Regions from separate parts of the Micromonospora sp. NPDC005298 genome, predicted to be linked through region 4. Evidence: riboswitches for the same ligand, from Rfam matches in the RefSeq annotation. Region 4 holds a riboswitch; each other region holds the start of a gene.
The links. A riboswitch is a leader RNA that binds a small molecule or an ion and turns the genes downstream of it on or off. The one in region 4 is predicted to bind cyclic di-AMP.
Positions count from the first base shown of each region.

Region 1: another riboswitch for cyclic di-AMP. It lies ahead of ABZS77_RS20220 (hypothetical protein); the one in region 4 lies ahead of ABZS77_RS24845 (transglycosylase family protein).
Region 2: another riboswitch for cyclic di-AMP. It lies ahead of ABZS77_RS03680 (hypothetical protein); the one in region 4 lies ahead of ABZS77_RS24845 (transglycosylase family protein).
Region 3: another riboswitch for cyclic di-AMP. It lies ahead of ABZS77_RS12875 (C39 family peptidase); the one in region 4 lies ahead of ABZS77_RS24845 (transglycosylase family protein).

Region 1 covers NZ_JBEXGP010000015.1:26,706-31,050, forward strand. Annotated here, with positions in the region: gene ABZS77_RS20210 (AAA family ATPase) at 1-854, shown strand, start outside; gene ABZS77_RS20215 (cation diffusion facilitator family transporter) at 963-1,880, shown strand; cyclic di-AMP (ydaO/yuaA leader) riboswitch at 2,023-2,154, shown strand; gene ABZS77_RS20220 (hypothetical protein) at 2,211-3,224, shown strand; gene ABZS77_RS20225 (hypothetical protein) at 3,344-3,943, shown strand; gene ABZS77_RS20230 (SRPBCC family protein) at 4,128-4,345, opposite strand, start outside.
Region 2 covers NZ_JBEXGP010000001.1:751,949-756,293, forward strand. Annotated here, with positions in the region: gene ABZS77_RS03675 (carbonic anhydrase) at 1-668, shown strand, start outside; gene ABZS77_RS03680 (hypothetical protein) at 725-1,744, opposite strand; cyclic di-AMP (ydaO/yuaA leader) riboswitch at 1,748-1,879, opposite strand; gene ABZS77_RS03685 (YibE/F family protein) at 2,046-3,416, opposite strand; gene ABZS77_RS03690 (copper-translocating P-type ATPase) at 3,807-4,345, shown strand, end outside.
Region 3 covers NZ_JBEXGP010000005.1:170,363-174,707, reverse strand. Annotated here, with positions in the region: gene ABZS77_RS12885 (alpha/beta fold hydrolase) at 1-338, opposite strand, end outside; gene ABZS77_RS12880 (hypothetical protein) at 459-1,499, shown strand; gene ABZS77_RS12875 (C39 family peptidase) at 1,572-2,420, opposite strand; cyclic di-AMP (ydaO/yuaA leader) riboswitch at 2,648-2,789, opposite strand; gene ABZS77_RS12870 (hypothetical protein) at 3,091-3,861, opposite strand; gene ABZS77_RS12865 (hypothetical protein) at 3,994-4,345, opposite strand, start outside.
Region 4 covers NZ_JBEXGP010000023.1:41,287-45,631, forward strand. Annotated here, with positions in the region: gene dinB (DNA polymerase IV) at 1-919, shown strand, start outside; gene ABZS77_RS24840 (hypothetical protein) at 1,022-1,387, shown strand; gene ABZS77_RS24845 (transglycosylase family protein) at 1,457-2,134, opposite strand; cyclic di-AMP (ydaO/yuaA leader) riboswitch at 2,136-2,306, opposite strand; gene htpG (molecular chaperone HtpG) at 2,639-4,345, opposite strand, start outside.

The DNA.
Region 1 (4,345 bases), on a different contig from region 4:
TGCTGGGCGCCGCGTACCGGGACCTGGACTCGGCCGGTCTGACCATCGCCGACGTGGCGCTGCTCGACGAGTTGGACGCGTTGCTGGGCAAACCGGTGCAGCCGGCGCGGGCGCGGCGCGACCCGTTCCAGCTCGCGGGCGGGGTTCGCGAGTTGAGCACCTTCGCCGACCGGCAGCGCGCCGCGCGGGCGGCGGCCCGGGAACGGCCGGCGGACTACCGGGAGTACGCGCACGTGGTGGTCGACGAGGCGCAGGACGTGTCGCCGATGCAGTGGCGCATGATCGGCCGGCGGGGCCGGTTGGCCTCCTGGACGGTGGTGGGCGATCCGGCGCAGACGGCGTGGACGGGTGACCCGGATGAGCTGACGCGCGCGCGGGACCAGGCGCTGGGCCGGCGCAAGCGGCACGATTTCACGCTCACCACCAACTACCGCAACTCGTCGGAGATCTTCGCGGTGGCGGCGGCGGAGATCCGCCGGCTCTACCCGGACCTGCCGCTGCCGACGGCCGTACGCTCCACCGGGGTCGACCCGGTCGAGTTGGTGGTGCCCGCCGCTGGGCTGGAGACGGCAGTCGTGGAGGCGGCCACCGGCCTGCTGGCGGAGGTGGACGGCACGGTCGGCGTGATCACGCCGGTCCCCCGCCGCGACGAGGTCGCCGGCTGGCTGGGCACGCTCGGCGCACCGCGCCTGCAGGTGGTGACCAGCCTGGAGGCCAAGGGCATGGAGTACGACGGGGTGGTGCTGGTCGCGCCGAGCGAGATCCGGGCGGATCCGGGTGCCGGGGTACGGACGCTCTACGTCGCGCTCTCCCGGGCCACCCAGCGGCTCACCACCGTCGACCCGACCGGCTGATCCGGCCCCGATGAGCACCGCCGGGGCGGCCGTCGCCGTACACTTGCACACATAGCAATGTGCGCATACATTTGACCGGGTCCCGGCTGGCGACGGAGGGTGGGTTTCGTGGGCGCAGGTCATGACCACCACCACGCGTCGGTCGCCAATGCCGCACACCAGCACCGGGGCCGGCTCTGGGCAGCGTTCGGGCTGCTCGCCGCCCTGATGGTGGTCGAGGCGGTGGCGGCCCTGCGCACCGGCTCGCTGGCCCTGCTCTCCGACGCCGGACACATGTTCACCGACGTGCTCGGCATCGGCATGGCACTCGCCGCGATCACCGCCACCCGCCGGGCCACCGGCGATCCGCAGCGCACCTTCGGGCTGTACCGCCTCGAGGTTCTCGCCGCCCTCGCCAACGCCGTCCTGCTCTCCGGCGTGGCGGTCTACGTGGTGGTCGAGGCGATCCGCCGATTCGGTGACCCGCACGAGGTGCTGGCCGGCCCGATGCTCGCGGTCGCCGTGCTCGGCCTGCTCGCGAACGTGGTCGCCTTCGCGCTGCTGCGCGCCGGCGCCCGGGAGAGCATCAATCTCCAGGGCGCGTACCTGGAGGTGCTCGGCGACCTCCTCGGCTCGCTCGGCGTGATCGGCGCGGCGCTGCTCATCACGGTCACCGACTGGTGGTGGGCCGACCCGCTGGTCGCGGTCGCCATCGGCGTGTTCATCCTGCCCCGCACCTGGCGCCTCGGCCGGGCCGCCGTCCGCATCCTCGTGCAGGCCGCCCCGGAACACCTCCAGGTCACCGCCGTACACGACCGGCTCGCCGCCGTACCCGGCGTGGTCGAGGTCCACGACCTGCACGTCTGGACGCTCACCTCGGGCATGGAGGTGGCCTCCGCACACCTGACCATGGAGCCCGGCGCGGAGGTCGGCACGGTCCTCAGCGCCGCGCGTACCGCCCTGCACGACGACTTCCGGATCGAACACGCGACGCTCCAGATCGAGCCGGCCGCCGCGCCCGGCGCCTGCGGTTCGGTCGAATGGTGACGGTGTTTCGAGAGGTACGCTCGCCTTTGTCCGAGTTTTTGGTGATGACGCACGCACCGTCCGTCACAACGGCTGCAGGCGCCCCACCGGCCCCGGTAGGCTCGGTCCCGGCCTCCACCAGGCGGCGCCCTCCCGGCGCCGGTGGCGGCCGCCGCCTAATCGCCCGAGCGGGCGAACCGGGGAACCACGTTCCTGGGGTGCATCCGCGTCAGCGGTAGGGATCTTCCGTCCCGAACCCGTCAGCTAACCCGGTCGGCGGCTGACGGAAGGACATGCGTAGTGGCACCAGCACGACCACCCGCCGCCCGCCTGGCGGCCCTGATCGTCGCGATGCTCGCCCTCGGCGTCGCACTCCCGGCCGGCGCGACGGCCGCTCCCCCGAACACCCAACGGGCCGCCGCGGCACCCGACAGCGACGAAGAGGGCGGCACCCCCGCGCTCCGCGCCCAACTGGAAGCCGCCAGCAAGGGATACCTGGACGCCAAGCGCGCCCTGGACACCTCCGTGCAGCGGCAGCAACAACTCACCACCCAGCTCAAGACCACCGAAGCCGAACTGGACGCCCGCAGCGGCAAGGTCGGCGAGATCGCCGGCGTCGCCTACCGCACCGGCCGCCTCGGCGCGATGTCCGCGCTGCTCAACAGCAACACCCCCGAAGGCTTCATGGACCGGGCCGCCGCCCTCGACGCGGTCGCCGCGAACGAGGACCGGGTGCTACGCGACCTGATCGCCACCAAGGACGAGGCCACCCGCACCCGCGTCGCCCTGGACGGCGAGATCCGCGAGCAGCGCAAGCAGGTCGCGGTGATGGCCAAACGCAAGGAACAGGCCGAACGGGCCCTGACCGTGGCCACCACACCCAAGCCGCAGACCACCTCCGACAGCGGCTCCAACCGGGGCACCTCAAGCGCGAACGCCACGGCCGCCCCGCGCAACTCCGACGGCTCCTGGCCCTCGGAGTCGTGCAGCGTCAACGACCCAACCCCGGCCAGCGGGTGCATCACCCCCCGCACCCTGCACGCGCTCAACCAGGCCAAGGCCGCCGGCTTCACCCGGTACGTCTCCTGCCACCGCTCCGGCGGCTCAGGTGAACACCCGAAGGGTCGCGCGTGCGACTTCGCCGCGCAGAAGAACGGCTTCGGCGGCGACGCCACCGGCGGCGACAAGACGTACGGCAACAACCTGGCCGCCTACTTCATCCGCAACGCCGACCGGCTCGCCGTCCTGTACGTGATCTGGTACCGGCAGATCTGGCTGCCCAGCAGCGGATGGAAGTCGTACAGCGGGGCGGGCGGCGACCCGTCCAGCGACCACACCAACCACGTACACCTGTCGGTGTACTGACCCCACCCGTGGCCGGCGTCCCGAACCGGGGTGCCGGCCACGGCTACGTCAGCGGGCGTACCCCGAATGCCGCCGACGGTCGGACGACCCGGCGGACGCCCGGCGGCAGCATCGTTCCCATGCGACTTCCGCCCACGGCCCGCAAGGCGCTGCTCACCCTGCACCTGGTCACCTCCCTCGGCTGGCTCGGCACCGACCTGGTGCTGCTCACCCTCGGCGTGGCGGTACAACGCGGCGCCGACCCGGCCGTCGTCTACCCGGTCACCGCGCTGCTCGGAACCGTGCTGTTCGCGCCGCTGAGCGTGCTGGTCTGGCTGATCGGCGTGGCCAGCGCACTCCTCACGCCGTGGGGACTGTTGCGCTACCGCTGGGTGCTGGCCAAGCTACTGATCACCACGGTGATGGTCGGGCTGGTCCTGTTCCTGCTCACCCCGAACCTGCGCCACGCTGGCATGCTTGGTGCCGCCCTCCCCGCCCGGGACCGCGCCGACCTGGTGATCGCCCCCGCCGTCTCGACCAGCCTGATGATCATCGCGACGGTGCTCTCCACCTACAAGCCGTGGGGCCGCCGCCCCACCGGCGCTGGTCGCGCCGGCCGGGCCGGCCGTGATCGCGCCGGCCGCGCACGACCCGCCACCTCTGCAGGATCCTTCGGACCCGCCGTAACCGCCGGTCCCACCGCGCCCGCCGACCATGATCGCGCTACATCCGGGATGTAGTGGCCTCGGCGTTGCGGGATGCCACTACTTCGTGGATCGAGTGCGATCTTGCGGGCTGCGGGTGTTCGCGGGGCGCGGAGCGGCGGGCGCGAGGGGCGCCGGGCCCGGGTGTTCGCGGGCGCGTAGCGGCGGGCGCGGGCGCGGAAGGCAGGCGCGGACAGCGGCCGCGGGCAGCGGGCGGGGGTCAGGCGGGGGTTGGGGGGTTGCTGGCGCGTTCCAGGGCCGCGCCGAGGCGGCTGGCGAGGGCGAGGTGGGCGGCGCGGGCCTGGCGGAAGGCGTACCGGAACAGCGGGGCGGGTGCGCTGAGGGTGATTTCGACGTCGACCCGGAGGAGGTTGTCCGGTTCGGCGCGCAGCCGGGTGTGGTTGTGCACGGTGGTGGCCGGCCACTGGCGCGCCACCA
Region 2 (4,345 bases), on a different contig from region 4:
ACCAGACGTCGACGCTCACCGAGCCGGCCCGGGCGTACGCCGAGCTGACCGCCGGCAACCGGCGCTTCGTCAGCGGCTCCCCGCGCCACCCCAACCAGGACGCCGGGCACCGGACCGCGGTGGCCGACGGGCAGCACCCGTTCGCGGTGATCGTCGGCTGCTCCGACTCGCGGCTCGCCGCCGAGATCATCTTCGATCGGGGGCTCGGTGACCTGTTCGTGGTCCGCACCGCCGGGCACACCACGGGCCCCGAGGTGCTGGGCAGCGTGGAGTACGCGGTGACCGTCCTCGGCACCCCGCTGGTGGTCGTGCTGGGCCACGACTCGTGCGGCGCCGTCCAGGCGGCCAGGGAGGTCTCCGCCACCGGCGTGGCACCCCAGGGGCACCTGGGCGCCGTTGTCGACGCCGTGCTGCCGAGCCTCCGTCGCGCCGCCGCCGAGGGAGTCGAGGACATCGACGACATCGTCGACATCCACATCGCGCAGACCGTCGAGACGCTGCTGGAGCAGTCGTCCGTGCTGGCCGACGCCGTGACACGGGGGCGGTGCGCGGTGGTGGGCATGTCGTACCGGCTCGCCGCCGGCGCGGTGCGCCCGGTCGCCGCCGTTCCGGCCCACGTCGCGGCGCTCGACGTACCCGACGGGCCGTCGGCGCCCGCCGCCGCCTGACGCGTCGAGGGCCGCCCCGCGACGCGGGACGGCCCTCGATCAGCTGGGTGAGCGGGTCAGAGCAGCGACATGTGGACGTGGTCGGTGTGGTTCGACGGCCCGCTGTACGACTTCCAGCCGGTCGCCGGGAACCAGATCTGCCGGTTCCAGATCACGTAGTAGATGCCGAGGCGGTCGGCGTTGCGGATGAGGAACGCGGCGACGTTGTTGCCGTACGTCCGGGTGTCGTCGTTGTGCCACGGGCTGAAGCCGCTCTTCTGCAACGACCAGTCGCAGGCGCGGCCCTTCGGGTGCTCCCACGGTCCGCCGGAGCGGTAGCAGCCCACGAACCGGTTGAAGCCGGCCCGCTTGACCTCCTTGTACGCGTGCAGCGTGCGCGGCGTGACGCAGCCGGACGTGGTCGGGTCGTCCTCGCTGCACGACTGCGGCTTCCAGTCGCCGTCGGCGGAGCGCCCCGGACCGATCCGGGCGACCGGCGACGTGGCGTCCACCAGACCGCCGGTGAAGCCCTTCCCACCGACGAGGGCGAGCGCCTTGTCCGCGTCGCGCTTCTCCTTCGCCATCAGGGCGGTCTGCTTCTGCTGCTCCCGTACCTCCGCGTCGAGAAGCAGCTTCGCCTGTTCGGCGCGGGCCTTGACCGCGTTGACCTCGGAGAGCTTCTTCTCGTTGACCATGTTCATCTCGTCGAGCGCGGCGGCCCGCCGGACGAACGAGTCGGGGGCGTCGCTCTCCAGCAGCATCGCGATGGCGCCGATCCGACCGGTCCGGTACGACTGGGCGGCGATCTGACCGACCTGCGGTGCGAGGGCGTCCAGCTCGGCCTTCGCGCGGTCCACCTCGGCCGCCAGCTCCGCCTGCCGCTTCCTGGACTTGTCCAGCTGGGACTTGGCCGCGACGTAGTCCCGGTTGGTCTTCTCGATGACGTCGTTGAGCAGCGTCGGCTCGCCGTCCTCCTCGTGCCCGGACGGCGTCGGCGTCGTCGGGGCTGCGTGCGCCGGGAGGGGGCCGGCGAGCACGGTCAGTGCGGCGATCACGGCCACCACGGGCGTCAACCAGCGGCGTAGGGGTGCCGTCACGATTTTCCCTTCCGTCGACCGCCGACCGGGTTAGCTGACGGGTTCGGGGCGGAAGTGGCCCCTACCGCTGACGCGGATTCACCCCACGTACCTGGGTTCCCGGCTCGCCGGCTGGCGATTGGGCGGTGGCACCGCAGGCGCCGATTCGCGCCTTCAGCGGTGACCGGCAGCGAGGTTACCCGAGAGTCGACCCGCTGAGCTACGTCCCGATGCCGACTAAAAGCGTCATTTCGCCATGGCGTTGAGTGACCAGTGATGCGGTTCTCAGGCCGGATGCCCGATCTGGTCACGCTGAGGAGTGTCACCATGCCGTATCCGTGCTCCTGTTCGACTCTGGCCACCGGGTGGTGGCGGCGGGCGGGGGTGTCGTCCGCGTCGGGTCCGGTCCGTCCGACGGGTCCGTACGCGGGGAGCTGAGTGCGGCCAGGGCCTCCGCGCGGTCCGGCCGTGGTCGGGGGGCGGGGACGTCGTCGGCCGGCGTGGCGGTCGACCGGCCGGCGGCCGTCACCACCGCGGCCAGCCCGGTGGTCAGCGGTACGGCGGCGATGAGGCCGAGAGTGGCCACGGCGCTGCGGACGATCTCCTGTGCCAGGAACTCGCTGGTGAGGATCTGCCCGAGGGGGCGCGTGTCGGCGGTGAGCAGGAGCAGCAGCGGCAGTGAGGCGCCCGCGTACGCCAGCACGATGGTGTTGACCGTGGAGGCGATGTGCGCCCGACCGACCCGGGTCGCCGCCCGGTAGAGCTGCAACCGGGTCAGCCCCGGGTTGGCGTTCGCGAGTTCCGTGACGGTGGCCGCCTGGGTGACGGTCACGTCGTCGAGCACCCCGAGCGAGCCGATGATGATCCCGGCGAGCAGCAGGCCGTGCAGGTCCACGTCGGCCTGGAACATCGACAGGGTGGTGGCGTCCTCGCTGCCGAAGCCGGTGAGGTGGGTGGCGGCGGTGGCGATGGTGGCCAGTACGCCGGTGAGCACCAGGCTGCCCAGGGTGCCGAGCACCGCGACCGAGGTCTGCGCGGTGACCCCGTGTGTCAGGTACAGCACCACGAACATGATCAGAGCTGCGCCGACCACGGCGACGACGAGCGGTGACCGGCCGGCGGCGATGCCCGGCAGCACGAAGGTGAGCAGGATGGCGAAGCTCGCGGCCAGTCCGGCGAGCGCGGCCAGGCCACGCCACCGGCCGAACGCGACGATCGCGGCGGCGAAGACCACCGCCAGCCACACCAGTGGGGTTCCGCGCTGGTGTTCGGCGATGTTCCAGGTGCTGGCGCCGGGGTCGGCCGGGTCGGTCAGCTCGACCAGGATCACCTCGTCGCCGACGTCCACCCGGGGCGCACCGGGGCCGTCCGGCACGGGTGTCTGGACCTGCTGCCCGGCGCGCGGCCCGTCCTGCACCCGGACGTCCACCGTGCCGCACGGCCCGTCACCGGCGTCCGGCGTGCCCTCCGGGGTCTGCGGCGCGGGCGGGCACGGTTCGGTCACCACGCGGGTCACCGTGCCGTGGTGGCGGGGGACGTCCGCGCCACCACCCGTCGGCGGTGAGGCGTCCCGGGGCCAGAGCACCACCGCCGCGAGCACGGTGGCGACGAACAGGGGTACCACGGTCGCGACGAGGATCCGCCGTACCCGCGGTGGGGCGGACGGAACGGAACGGCTGTGGTCGGAACCCAATGCGAGACTCCCAACGAATCCGGTGCGGGATACGTGCCGGCGGGCCGGTCGGTTCACCGCAACCGCGGAAACGCGGTGACGGGCGCGGCGGATCGCGGGATGCCGATTGCCTGATCACGTACGGTGAACGACCGGCCGGGCCGGCGGGAGGCGGCGCCGCGTCGGGGCGGCACCGGTGCCGGACTGCGCAGCGGGATCCGGAGGGCCATCGTCGGAATGCTAACGACCCCGGCCGTGGGTCGCAGGTCGTGCCGGGGTGTCGGGGTCCGCGAACCGCCCGCGTCGCGGCGCGCGGCCCGGGATCGTGGAGTCATGCACGCTGAGTCACCGTCTGATCCGCACGGCGCGCACCGCGGCGGGCACGACAGGCACGCGGGCCACGATCCGGCGATGTTCCGCAGCCGGTTCTGGGTCTGCCTGGTGCTCACCGTGCCGGTGGTGCTGACCAGTCACCTGGTGGCGGACCGGCTCGGTCTGCGCTGGGACGTGCCGGGGCGTTCCTGGGTGGGTCCGGTGCTCGGCTCGGTGGTGTTCTGGTGGGGCGGCTGGCCGTTCCTGGCCGGCGCGGTCCGGGAGGTACGGGACCGGGCGCCGGGGATGATGCTGCTGGTCGCGATGGCGATCACGGTCGCGTACACCGCGTCGCTGGCCACCAGCGTCGGCGCGTTCGACCTGGACTTCTGGTGGGAGTTGGCGGCGCTGGTCACCATCATGCTGCTCGGGCACTGGCAGGAGATGAAGGCCATCGGGCAGGCCCGGGGAGCGCTCGCGGCGCTTGCCGCGCTGCTGCCCGACGAGGCCGAGCGGGTGGCCGCCGACGGCCGGGTCGAGCCGGTTGCCGTCGGTGCGCTGCGGGTCGGCGACGTGGTGCTGGTCCGTCCGGGTGGGCGGGTGCCGGCGGACGGGGGCATCGTCGAGGGCGGCGCCGA
Region 3 (4,345 bases), on a different contig from region 4:
GCCTTGATGCCCAGTCCGACCACCGCGTCCACCGGCAGTCCGGTGTCGCGGGCGGCCAACGCGAGACCGACCACCCCGCCGAGCGAATGCCCGAGCACGACGAGCCGGTCGTCGGCTGCCAGGCCGTGGGCGACCCGGTCGGCGAGGCCCGGGAACGAGTACGACGCCAGCGGTGCCGACCAGCCGTGACCGGCGAGGTCCGGAGCCAGCCACCGTCCGGGCCAGTGCCGCTCCAGCAGCGGCGCCCAGGGCAGCCACACGTCGCCGGTCGCCCCCATCCCGTGCAGCAGCAGAAGGACCGGGCCGCGACCGGCTCGACCACCCGACTCATCCGCCACGGCCGCAGTCTCCCACGGTTCGCCGCCCGGTACGAGCGTCGTACACGGGACCCGACCGGCGGCGATCCACAGTAGAGTGCGGCGCCTGGACGGGCAGTTTCACCACGGGAGGGAGTCCTCGTGCTCAGAAGACATCGATCAACACTGGTGGCGGCGGTGGCCGTCGTCGCGCTCGGTGCGGCGCCGACCGTGCCCGCGCTCGGCACACCGTCGAGCGCACCGGGGCCGGACGCGGGTGTCGCGGCGGCCGACCGGGTCCTGCGCGTCTACAACAACAACATCGAGAACCTGGTGGTGAACAACGCCGACGGGAGCTGCACCCGGATCTCCGGACCGGACCACCTGACCTCGATCCTCGTCGACGACGCCGGACGCACCGGCACCAGCGGTGTGGTGGCGCCCGACCTGCTGATCGTGCAACAGGTGCGCGGCACCGGCCAGGCCGAGGCGTACGCCGACCAACTGGCGGCCAAGTTCGGCTACCCGGCGGGCACGTACGGGGCGATCGTGGCCTGGACCGACCCGGAGCCGTGGGGCAGCACGCACAAGTGCAGCTCCCAGTCGCTCGGCGACCTGAAGAAGAAGCAGACCAACGCGATCATCTGGAACACCAGGACGCTGAGCCTCGCGGCCGGCGACATCTCCAAGTACTGGAGCGCGGGCTGGCTCAAGCCGGGCACCGCGTACGCCAACGGTGCCGGGTGCACGCTGTACAAGCCGCCGAACAGCGACCCGGACAGCACCGACTACTACAAGTGGAAGCGGACCAGCGCCATCGCGGCCCGGTTCACCATCAGGGCGACCGGCACCAGCGTGTTCGCGGCGACCATGCACTTGCCGCAGGAGAACCGGCAGAACGCGTGCGCCGGCGACGGCGACCGGGGCATCGCCAACAGCGGCATCCACCTGGGTGCGGACGCGACGAGCCTGTTGAACGCCTCCACCATCCGGATCGTGGGGATCGACGCGAACCGCACGGGTATCGCGGCCGGCACGCTGAGCGGCTACGGCATGACCGGCTACGGGACGGCGCCCACCAGCGGCTCCAGCAAGATCGATTATCTGTTCGTGAAGGGGACGGTACGGCCGTCCACCATCGGCCACACCGTCACCGGCACGAGGTCGAACCACCGCGCGCTGTACGGGTTCATCGACTACTGAGCACCACGCGAAGACGCCGCGGGCGCCGACCCCTCGTGGGGGTCGGCGCCCGCGGCGGTGCTCACACCTGGGTCAGGCGGAGTAGCCCCGGGTGGCGATCCAGTTCGCCAGGTCGATCGTGGTGATCCAGTACGACGGGTCGGCCGCGTTCGCCGAGTCGGCGATCCGCACGGTCCGGCCGTTGTCCTTGTAACCCACCACCGCGACGTAGTGTCCACCGCCGTAGGAGTGCCAGCCCCCGTTGGTGTCGACGGCGTCGCCGACGACGTTCGCCACCACGCCTCGGCCGTCGGTGATGGCCTTGACGACGTCGGCCTGGAGCTGGTCCATCTGGGCCGGGCTGGGCGAGCCGGCGAACATCCGGGTCCGGTACGGGGAGCCCTTGACCTCGGAGTTGAGCACGCGGGTGGTGTCCTGGGCCGAGTTGGTGCCCATCTCGGTGGTGCCCAGCTTGACGCCGAGCTGGTTCTGGGTGCGGTCGATACCGCTGGCGCTGAGGGCGTTGCGGGTGGCCGCCGGGCCGCAGTTGTAGTACGTGTTCTGGGCCTCGTAGTCGTAGTCGAGCACCTTGGTCGCGGGTGGCTTCGGCGGTGTCGGCTTGCGGGTGAGGTCCGGGTTGGTGCTGGCCTTCGCGGCGGGCGACGCGGCGCTGGTGGCCGGGGCGGCGCTGCTCGGCGCGGCGCTCGCCGAGGGGGACGCGACGCGCGCCTGGTCACGGGAGGCGGCCAGGTCGCCGCGCATCTCGGCGACGGTGGTCGGGGTCTGCTGGCCGGCCGGGGCGTCGTCGGTGTCGGCGAGCAGGACGCCGGTGGTGGCCGCGAGCGCGAGGGCCGCGGCGGAGGCGGCGACCATCCGGTACGGGCGTTCGGTGGTGAGACGGCGGAGCTGACGCTTCAGGGTGTGCTTCACGGGGTCCTCCACGGTTCGGGGGGAGAGCGGCACACCGGGGCCGAGCCGGTATCCGGGCAGGCGCCAGCGCGCGAACCGTGGTCCGCGGATGGTGAACCGCTCAGGGGAACGCCCGGCGTGGCCGGGCGGGAAGGGCGATGACCCGGGGGGTCAGCTCACCGGACGGATGAGCGGGGGCACCGCGGCGCCGTGGAGGCGGGGGAACAGCCGAGGGGTGGAGAGGTGCTGCACGAGGATGGAACTCCTTCCGACACCGCCTACCGGGTTAGCTGACGGATTCGGGCGGGAAGATCGCCCTACCGCGGGCCGTGGCTCGCGGATTCACCCCGGACTTACTGATGGGTCCCCGGTTCGTTGATCACGATTGAGCGGGTCGGCGCGGCGTCGCCTCTTGCGATCGGTAACCGCACCGGACGGGACGACACTACTGGCCGGTGCGTACCCCTGCCAAGCCGCGCCCACCTGCGTAAACATCATTCTGGACGACAATTTCTGCGCGTATTGCCGATGACGTGACTCGATGGGACAAGCGGTGACGGCGACGCCTGTGGTCGACAACCGGACAGGCTGGCGACAACGTCTCCGTATTCGCGCGAACAACAGGCCCGGTCGCGCCCCGCGCCCGATTTCGGGTGCCCGTGACCGGGCTCACGTCACAGATCGGGCTCAACCGTGGACGGGTTCAACTGACGCGGGCCGGACGCCAGCGCGCCACCGCCGCGGGACGCACCGCTCCGGCCGCCGCCCGACGGGCGGGTACCGGATTCGGTCGCAGCCGGGCCGCCGCCGCGTACGCCTCCTCGGCGAGGGCGCGCGCCGCCTCGGCGGCCAGTTCCGCGTCCCGCCACGCCGACCGCTCCCGCTCGGCGGCGGCCCGGTGGTCGGCCAGCCTCGCGTCCCTGATCGCCCGGGCGAGCAGCACCTCCTGCTCCACCGGGTGCCGGCGGGGGTCCCAACCGCGCCGGTGCCCGAACACGTCACCGAGCTGCCCCATGGTCAACTCCCCGCGCCAGTACGCCGCCATCGCGGCGCGGTGCAGGTACCGCTCCCGAGCCGCGTACTCGGCAGGGGTGTGCGGGGTACGCGGGGTGGGCAGCGCGCCGGCGCCGACGAACCGACGGGCGGCGGTCTCCGCCTCGTCGTACCCGGCCCAGGCACGTTCCGCCTCCTCCTGACTGACCAGCCAGTCGGCGCGCCGCCGTCGGGCGGTCTGGGCGGCGCCGGCGGCGGCGACGGCCACCTCCTCGGCGTACCGCCGCAGGTCGGCGGCCTCGGCCGCCGCCACCTCCCGGGCGGTGGGCGCCGTCGGGCCCGGGTCACCCGGCGGCGCGTCCCGCTGCGGGCGGGCGACCAGGACGGCGGGCACGCTCAACGCCAGCAGGAACAGGACCGACCAGATGGCGGCGGCCTGGGGCACCTCGGTCAGGAACTGGTAGAAGACGACGGTCTCCATGCTCGACACCTCGGAACGACAGCGATGCGACGGTGGGCCGCACGGGCCGGACGGAACGTGGCAGGGCCACGGGTCGGCGGGTGCGGGCGGTGGATCGACAGGGCGCGGCGGCGGGACGCTCGTCCCGGTGGCTCAGCGTGCGGGCGGAGCCCGGGGCGCCCGGGTGGCCGGGCCGTCGGCGTGGGGCTGTCGCTCGGCCCCGGACGCGCGCACCGGAGTGTCACCGGCGACGCCGGGGAGGAGGTGCAGAGCCAGCCGTGCGGGCTGCGGGTCGGTCGGGCCCGTCGAGGTGCGCCGGTCAGCGGTGTCGTCGGCGACGACCGACGACCCGTGCCCGACGGCGACCACCGCGCCGGCCCGGCCGGACGTCGTGCTCGGCCCGGCCGCGAACGCCGACGTCGTGCTCGGCGGACCCGCGACCGGCCCGACCGTGAACGCCGAGGCCGTGCCCGCCGACGTCGGGTGGCCGGCGGCGGAGGCGGGC
Region 4 (4,345 bases):
GACCACCCCGCTGGTCGAGGGGCTCTCCATCGACGAGGCGTTCCTGGACGTGGGCGGGCTGCGCCGGCTGGTCGGGGCGCCGGCCGACATCGCGGACCGGCTGCGTCGGGAGGTCCGCGAGCAGGTCCGCCTGCCCATCACGGTGGGCGTGGCCCGCACGAAGTTCCTGGCGAAGGTCGCCAGCGGGGTGGCCAAACCGGATGGGCTGCTGGTCGTCGCACCCGACGGCGAACTGGCGTTCCTGCATCCGTTGCCGGTCGAGCGGCTCTGGGGCGTCGGCCCGATCACGGCCGAGAAGCTGCGCGAGCGTCGGATCCGTACCGTCGGCGACGTGGCCCGGCTCGGTGAGGCGGCGCTGGTCTCGCTGCTCGGCGCGGGCGCGGGCCGGCACCTGCACGCCCTGGCACACAACCGTGACCCACGGGGAGTGCAGGTGGGTCGCCGACGCGGTTCGATGGGCGCGCAGCACGCGCTGAGCCGTACCCCGCACGCGGCGGCGGAGCTGGACGCGATCCTCGCCGGCCTGGTCGACCGGGTCACCCGGCGGATGCGGGCCGCCGGGCGGGCCGGACGCACGGTGGTGCTGCGTCTGCGCTTCGGCGACTACACGCGGGCCACCCGATCGCACACCGTCCGCAAGGCGACCGCGGACACCACGCCGGTGCTCGCCGCCGCGCGGGCGCTGCTGCGGGCCACCCAGCCCGAGATCGACCGGCGGGGCGTCACCCTGATCGGCGTCTCGGTGGGCAACCTCGACGACAACCCGGTCCAGCCGGAGCTGCCGTTCCAACCCGACCCGGGCGCCGAACTGGACGCGGCGGTCGACGCGGTCCGCGACCGGTTCGGATCGGCGGCGCTCACCCGGGCGGTGCTGCTCGGCCGCGACCCCGGTGTCGAGATGCCGCTATTGCCCGACTGATGGTCGCGTTTCCTGCGATCGGTGACACATCACAGCAGGTCGGCGGTTTAGCCGACGGCCCACGGGTGACCCTTGGAGGGAACAGCCTGACGAGGGGGGCCCATGATGTCCGACGACACCAGCAACCGACCGAGCCGTCGCGTCGAGCGTCCGCACGACGTGACCGACCCGCTGCTCTGGCAGCTCGCGGTCGACGTGCTGGGCGCCCATGAGCCGGACGACGAGGGGCACTGCCGCAATCTCCAGTGCGCCGGGCAGGGGTGGCCGTGCGAGGCCCGCACCGGCGCCGAGCAGTCGCTGCGGCTGGCCCGCGGCGAATCCGCCTCGGTCGAGAAGACCGACGGGGGCAGCGACGCCGAGAGCCGCACCGGCTGGCGCGGTGAGGCGGTGCCGGCTCCGCGCTGGGGCCGCAACGCCGGGGTGGCGGCATCACAACGGGAGCAGAAGGCCTCGGCGTCGGCGGCCTGACCGCGACCCCGGGCGGCACACACGCGAACGCTCGACCGGTGAGCCGGCCGAGCGTTCGCGCGTCGTACGTCAGAGGCTGAGTCGCTGACCCGGGAAGATCAGACCCGGGTCGGCGCCGACGATCTGCCGGTTGCGCTCGTACAGCGCCTGCCAGCCACCGGTCGACCGGTGGTGGTCGGCGATCTCCGACAGGGTGTCGCCCGGCTTGACGGTGTACGTCCCGCCGCTCGACGCGGGCGCGGTGCGCTCGTGGTCGCGCGTCGCCGGCTGCTCGCCGCGCGTGGACCTGCTGGGCTTCGCGGTCGACTCGGTGGACCTGGTCGACTTGGTGGACTTCGTCGACTTGGTGGACTTCGTCGACTTGGTGGCGGAGCCGCCCGACGAGCCGCCCTTCTTGCCGCAGGTCGGCCAGGCGCCGATGCCCTGCCCGTCGAGCACCTTCTCGGCGACGGCGATCTGCTCGCCGCGGCTGGCCAGGTCGGCGCGTGCGGCGTACTTCTTGCCGCCGTAACCGGCCCAGGTGCTCTGCGAGAACTGCAAGCCGCCGTAGTAGCCGTTGCCGGTGTTGATCTTCCAGTTGCCGCCGGACTCGCACTTGGCGATCGCGTCCCAGTTGACGGCGGCCTGCGCCGGGGCGGCCGGGCCGAAGAGTGCGACAGCGCCGGTGACCGCGCCGACGGCCAGGGTGCCGACGGCGAGGCGGCGGGTGCTGACCCGTCGATGACGGGGCGTGTGAACAGACGTCATGTGAGTTTTCCTCCACGCCGGCGAGGTGAGCTGTCGGGTTCGGGCCGAGGAGCCCGGCCGCACGGTGGCGGCTTCACCCCGAGGTGACATGCACCGAGGAACCTGGGTCCCCCGCTCCCGCCCGGTTGACTGGGTTCCGACGACCGGGGGCGGGATTTGGCGTTGCCGGCCGTGGTGTCCGCAGTGGCGAACCCGACCGACGTTAGGCACGGTCGGTGACGATCGCCCACTCGCTGTGAAGTTCTTCACCGGCCCGCGCTCGGCGTTCCGGCCACCGGTTGCGGGGCATCGAACACTGTGCAGTGACCATGATGGACCGTTTACGATCAGCGGTCGGGGACGCCGTGCTCCCGGTGTCCGTAGAGCGGCGCGACGTCCGTGCCGCCGACCCGCCGAAGATCGGTGCAGCGCTCGCCGAGGGTCGCGCCGTGGGTGGCGCGAGACGGGACCTGACCGGCCGGCGGGGCCCTGCTGGGCGGACCGCCGGCCGGAGGGTGGATCCGGCTACAGGGTGCGGGCCAGCCGGTCGGCGAGCGTCCGGGTGAAGCGGGCCGGGTCGGCCAGCTCGCCACCCTCGGCGAGCACCGCCAGGCCGTACAGCAGCTCCGCCGTCTCGGTCAGGGCCGGCGAGGCGTCGCCCTGCTCGTGGGCCTTGCGGAGCCCGGCGACCAGCGGATGACCGGGGTTGATCTCCAGGATCCGCTTGGTGGACGGCACCTCGTGCCCCATCGCCCGGTACATCTTCTCCAGCGTGGGGGTGAGGTCGTGCGCGTCCCCGACGACGCAGGCGGGTGAGGTGGTCAGCCGCGACGACAGGCGGACCTCCCGGACGCTGTCGGCGAGGGTCGTGCCCAGCCATTCGACGAGCGCGGCGAACTCCTGCCGCTGCTGCTCGCGCTCGGTCTCGGCCTGCTGCTTCTCCTCGTCGGTGTCCAGGTCGACCTCGCCCTTGGCGATCGAGCGGAACTGCCGGCCGTCGTACGCGCCGACCCGCTCGACCCACACCTCGTCGACCGGGTCGGTCAGGAGCAGCACCTCGTGGCCCTTGGCCCGGAACGCCTCCAGGTGCGGCGAGTTCTCGATGGTGGCCCGGGAGTCGCCGGTGGCGTACCAGATGTCGCTCTGGCCGTCCTTCATCCGCGAGACGTAGCCGGCCAGGTCGGTGGGCTCGGCGGCGTCGTTCGTGGACGCCACCGACAGGATCTCCAGCAGGGTGTCCCGGTTGTCGGTGTCGTCGATCAGCCCTTCCTTGACGACGGTGCCGAACTCGGTCCAGAAGGTGCGGTACCGCTCGGGGTGGTTGGCCTTGAGGTCCTTGACCGTGGTGAGGACCTTCTTCACCAGGCGGCGGCGGACGATCTGGATCTGCCGGTCCTGCTGGAGGATCTCGCGGGAGATGTTCAGCGACAGGTCGTGCGCGTCGACGACGCCCTTGACGAAGCGCAGGTAGGTGGGGACCAGCGCCTCGCAGTCGTCCATGATGAACACGCGCTTGACGTAGAGCTGGACGCCTCGGCGGCCCTGCGGGGCGAACATGTCGAGCGGGGCGTGGCTGGGCAGGAACAGCAGCGCCTCGTACTCGAAGGTGCCCTCGCCCTTCATGTGCACGACCTCGAGCGGGTCGGCCCAGTCGTGGCTGACGTGCTTGTAGAACTCGTTGTACTCGGCGGCGTCGACCTCGTCGCGGGGCCGCGCCCAGAGTGCCTTCATCGAGTTGAGGGTCTGCACCTCGCTGGTGGCGTCCGCGCCGTCGACGCCGGGGCGTTCGACGGTCATCCGGATGGGCCACGCGATGAAGTCGGAGTACCGCTTGACGATCTCGCGGATGGTCCACTCGGCGGTGTAGTCGTGCAGGTTGTCCTCGGTGTCGGCGGGCTTGAGGTGCAGGGTCACCGAGGTGCCCTGCGGCGCCTCGTCGACGGCCTCGACCGAGTACGTGCCCTCGCCGGCGGACTCCCAGCGGGTGCCGCCGGTCTCGCCGGCCTTGCGGGTGAGCAGGGTGACCCGGTCGGCGACCATGAACGCGGCGTAGAAGCCGACCCCGAACTGGCCGATCAGGTCCTGCGAGGCGCGCGCGTCGGCGGACTCGCGAAGCTGGCGCAGCAGCTCGGCGGTGCCGGACTTGGCGATCGTGCCGATCAGACCGACCACCTCGTCGCGGGTCATCCCGATGCCGTTGTCCCGGACGGTGAGGGTGCGGGCGTCCCGGTC